One region of the Stutzerimonas sp. LR2 genome, then DNA from elsewhere that is predicted to be linked to it. Evidence: predicted binding sites of a transcription regulator. Region 1 holds the regulator's gene; the other holds the start of a gene.
What was found. Region 1 encodes FliA, which starts transcription of late flagellar genes. Its sites were predicted from a motif close to CTAAAGTTTNNNNNNNNNNNGCCGNTAA; they were not measured.
Positions count from the first base shown of each region.

Region 2: a site for FliA is predicted at 1,263-1,290, ahead of flgM (flagellar biosynthesis anti-sigma factor FlgM). Genes of this name have one in related genera too.

Region 1 is NZ_JBVTRR010000002.1:468,944-471,140, reverse strand. It holds gene ACVRRC_RS08705 (protein phosphatase CheZ) at 1-643, opposite strand, end outside; gene ACVRRC_RS08700 (chemotaxis response regulator CheY) at 667-1,041, opposite strand; gene fliA (RNA polymerase sigma factor FliA) at 1,116-1,841, opposite strand; gene fleN (flagellar synthesis regulator FleN) at 1,859-2,197, opposite strand, start outside.
Region 2 is NZ_JBVTRR010000002.1:212,329-214,525, forward strand. It holds gene ACVRRC_RS07410 (flagellar brake protein) at 1-324, opposite strand, end outside; gene ACVRRC_RS07415 (flagella synthesis protein FlgN) at 387-857, opposite strand; gene flgM (flagellar biosynthesis anti-sigma factor FlgM) at 897-1,226, opposite strand; gene flgA (flagellar basal body P-ring formation chaperone FlgA) at 1,334-2,074, opposite strand; gene ACVRRC_RS07430 (chemotaxis protein CheV) at 2,161-2,197, shown strand, end outside.

The DNA of each region.
Region 1 (2,197 bases):
CGTGCTGGATGCCGGCAACGCGGTCCACCTGCCCCGCCATGAGGACGAGATTGAGCAGGTTGCTTTCAAGCTCGGTGATCAGTCGGGTCACCCGCTTGATCACCTGGCCGGTTAGATCCTGGAAGTCCTGGGCCAGCATGATCTCGCTGAGATTCTGCGAAAGCTGGCTGCCATCGTTCATGCTGCGCTGCAGGTACTGGTCGATGCGCTTGACCAGATCGCGGAACTGCTCGGCATTCATGTCACGGCGCATGAAGCGCTGCCAATCGGCCGTCAGGCTCTGGGCCTCGTAGCTGACATAGTTCACCAGCGGGGCCGATTCCTCGACCAGGTCCATGGTGCGATTGGCGGCTTTCTCGGTCATTTCCACCACGTAGGACAGACGGTCGGTGGCATCGGTGATCGGTGACGGGTCGCCGCCCGTGGCGCAGGTGTCCATCTCGAGCTTGACGATGGCGTTGTGCAGCTCGCGCGTGAGCTTGCCCACTTCCTGATAGAGCCCGTTGTTGCGCACCTGATTGAGCTCGTTGAACATCTGCGTCGCTTCATCGAAGCGGCCTTGCTGCAGGCTTTCAATCAGGCGGGGTGCATTGGCCTTCAGAGTCGCTTCGAACTCTGCCAGGCTTTGGTCTGCTTGCGTCATAGTGCCCTCGCGGCGTTACTGCTTCAGCCGTTGACGCGCTCGAAGATCTTCTCGATCTTTTCCTTGAGCACCTGGGCGGTGAAGGGTTTGACCACATAGCCATTGACCCCGGCCTGGGCCGCTTCGATGATCTGATCGCGCTTCGCCTCGGCGGTCACCATCAGTACCGGCAGATGCTTGAGGCGCTCGTCCGCGCGCACTGTGCGCAGCAGATCGATACCGCTCATGCCCGGCATGTTCCAGTCGGTGACCAGGAAATCGAAGCTGCCGCTTTTCAGCATCGGCAGTGCGGTGGTGCCGTCGTCCGCCTCGGCGGTGTTGGTGAACCCCAGATCACGCAAGAGGTTCTTGATGATTCGTCTCATCGTCGAGAAGTCATCGACGATGAGGATTTTCATGTTCTTGTCCAAGTCGACCTCCGTAAGTCCCAAAATGCCTCAGCAAACCGAGCACGTCATACCGCAAACAATTGTCAATTGGCGCGCCATTCGCCGAGGCGTGCACGCAAGCGCGCAGCACACTGGCTATGCAACTGGCTCACACGCGACTCGCTGACTCCCAGCACCTGACCAATTTCCTTCAAGTTCAACTCTTCGTCGTAATACAGCGACAGCACCAGCTTCTCGCGTTCGGGCAGATTACCGATGGCATCGGCCAGCGCCTGCTGGAAACGCTCGTCCTCCAGATCGCGAAACGGTTCCGGATGGGTGCTGCTCGCGTCTTCCTGCAGTTCGCCGTGCTCGCCTTCCTGCAGCAGATCGTCAAAGCTGAAGAGGCGGCTGCCCAGCGTGTCGCCGAGAATGGCGTAATACTCGTCGAGGCTAAGCTTAAGTTCGGCCGCAACCTCGTGATCTTTAGCGTCACGCCCGGTTTTCGCCTCGATGGCGCGGATCGCCTCGCTGACCATGCGCGAGTTGCGGTGCACCGAGCGCGGCGCCCAGTCTCCCTTGCGCACTTCGTCGAGCATGGTGCCGCGGATGCGGATACCGGCGTAGGTTTCGAAACTGGCACCTTTGCCGGCGTCGTATTTCTTCGCTGCTTCCAGCAGTCCGATCATTCCAGCCTGGATCAGATCGTCCACCTGCACACTGGCAGGCAGGCGCGCCAACAGGTGGTAAGCGATTCGCTTGACCAACGGGGCGTACTGATCGATCAGGCGGTACTGCGCATCCTTTGCCTGAGCCTTGCTGTAATACATAGCGGATCCGGCACCTGTCATTCGTGACTTTGAGAAGCGGGACTGATGAGGCGCTCCACGAAGAATTCGAGATGGCCGCGCGGTGTTGCGGGCAACGGCCAGGTATCGATCTTCTGTGCGATGGCCTTGAAGGCCAGCGCGCATTTCGAGCGCGGATAGGCCTCGTAGACCGCACGCTGTTTCTGTACCGCCTTGCGCACGGCCTCGTCGTAAGGCACGGCGCCAACGTACTGCAGCGCCACATCGAGAAACCGTTCGGTAACCTTAGTCAGTTTGGCGAACAGGTTGCGACCTTCTTGCGGCGCATGGGCCATGTTGGCCAACACGCGGAAGCGGCTGATGCCGTAGTCACGATT
Region 2 (2,197 bases), 260 kb from region 1:
CCCATCTATTTCTCCAAGATGCACGTCTTGCTGGCTTGTCCAGAAGATGCGTGCGCCTTCGTAGAAGCCTTCGACGTGAAAGGCTTCGCCCTGCAGGAGCAGTCTCTCGCCATCGTTGGGGATAAGCTCGTCGAGGGCGATCCAGCCGGTTTCGCGGTTCATCTCGACCAGATAACTCTGGTATCGCTGGCTGCGCTCGTGGAAGCGCAGTGTCAGGGGAATATTGTTATCCAGCAGGGGACGCAGATTGGCGTAGATCTCTAGCGGTGCCGTCAGTACCTTGGGCGGTTGCGGGCCCTCGTCACCAAAAAATGAGTTAGACACGGTCCGGTGTTCTCCGGCGCATTGTTATCACCATCGCGTGGCGTCCTTGTAGCGGTCTATCGTCAGGCTTGGCTGAGAGGTCGTTGCTGCTTGCTCTTGGACGCTCCGCCTCGATTGTCATACAGGTCGGGAGTATCGTCCTTGCCCTGGAGTATGTGCAGCATGCTACCCAAGGCGCTCTGGTTGGCGCGTATCAGCCGGCCATTGCGCTCGTTGGCGCTACGGCAGCTTTCCAGCTCGGCTTCGAGCGTGCGGGCTTGTTCGAGAATGGTCTCACCGCTCGGTGAGCCACTGACTGCGGCCTGCAGGCCATTGCGATCAGGTGTCAGTTGTTGTCCGGTCAGCCACTGACTGCGCTGGGCGCCATGCTGGCCGAGCAGTGCCAGCAAAGGCTGCTTTTTTGTCAGGATCGCTTCAAGCCCAGCAAGATCACGATTGCCCAGAGCAGCAAACTCCTCATCGATAAGCTCAAGGAGTTGGTGTGCAATGCCGATATCTTCGGTTAGCTGCTCAAGCAGGGCTGTTTCGTGCATTTCGGTCTCTGGGCTTGCTCGCGTTAGTCGGGCTCAGGCTCAGCGTTGCGTCTCGAACGCCAGCAGCTTGGCTGCTACGCGCTGGTTGTCGACTTTATAAGAGCCGTCTGCAATCGCTGCTTTCAGTTTTTCTACGCGCTCTTGGTCTACAGCGGGTTGATCAGCCAATTTGTCGGCCGCTTGCTGCAGGCGTTGAGCTTCAGGGCTCAGTTGAACGGTGTCGCTGGCATTGCCGCTGACGGTGCTGGTTTTCGTTGCCTCGCTTGCCGGCCCTTGCTGCGGGTTGGCTGCGCGTTCGCTACCTTGCACACCGTTGCGCCCGCTGGGGGCATTCAGTGGGCTGTTAGGCCGATTGAAGTCGATGACCATGATGCAAACCTCGAAGGAATCAGGACGCTTGCCATGTGTTCGGCAACAGTGATGGAAACTTTAGCGTTTTTTTCCTGGGTACACATCGGAAAACTGTTGAATCCCGGTTACATCGCGACCTCCACCTGGCCGGGGCCGGTTACTCTGGCCTTGATCGTGCGGCCCGAACGCTGATTCTTGACAGGAATCTGCTTGCCCGGAGCGCCATCAGCCATTGCCTCGCCGGGCATGCGTACGCTGATCGAACCCGTCTTGGCGGTGATGACGACCTGATCCCCCTTGCGGACAACCTTGGCCATCTCCAGTTGATTGGGTGTGATCACCTGATCGGGTTGCACGGGGCGGGTAAGCTTGTTGCCCAGGGCCTCGTCCATTCGGGTCAGATAGCCTTGATTGAGCGCGGACACATCCCGCTCGGCGAGGCTGACATCCGCTTGGCTCAGCACGGTGTCGCGTAGAAGGGATCTGTTTGCGACGATCACCTCGCGATACAGGCGCACCTGCGCCGGTACGAAAACCGACCACGGGCTGCTGCCTTCGCAACTTACCCTTACCGTGACACGTCCAACGGGAGCGGTGGTTCCGCCAAGGCTGGCGGCGAGTGGTTGATCGCAAGGGTTGAGGCGCAGCCTAGGGTCCAATCGATTGACGCTGATCTCATGCCGGGCGGTGATTGCGCTGCGGATCAAATACTCGCCAACCGTGCGCTCAAGAAACTGCTCGGTCACGTCGATAAGCTGTTCAGGATGTGACATGGTTGACGCGTGGGCGAGTGAGCCCGTCGCGCAAAGTACTGGTAGCAGCGCAATCCGGCACAGCGCCAGATCGGCGCGTCGGAAAATGGTCATAAGGACGTTCATATCCCAACCAAAGCAAGGGGCGTGCCGCGTCTGAATCGTTCGGCCCCGTAATCTGCAAGCAGAGAGGAACTGGCATGGCCGGTGTATTGGATTCGGTTAACCAGCGTACCC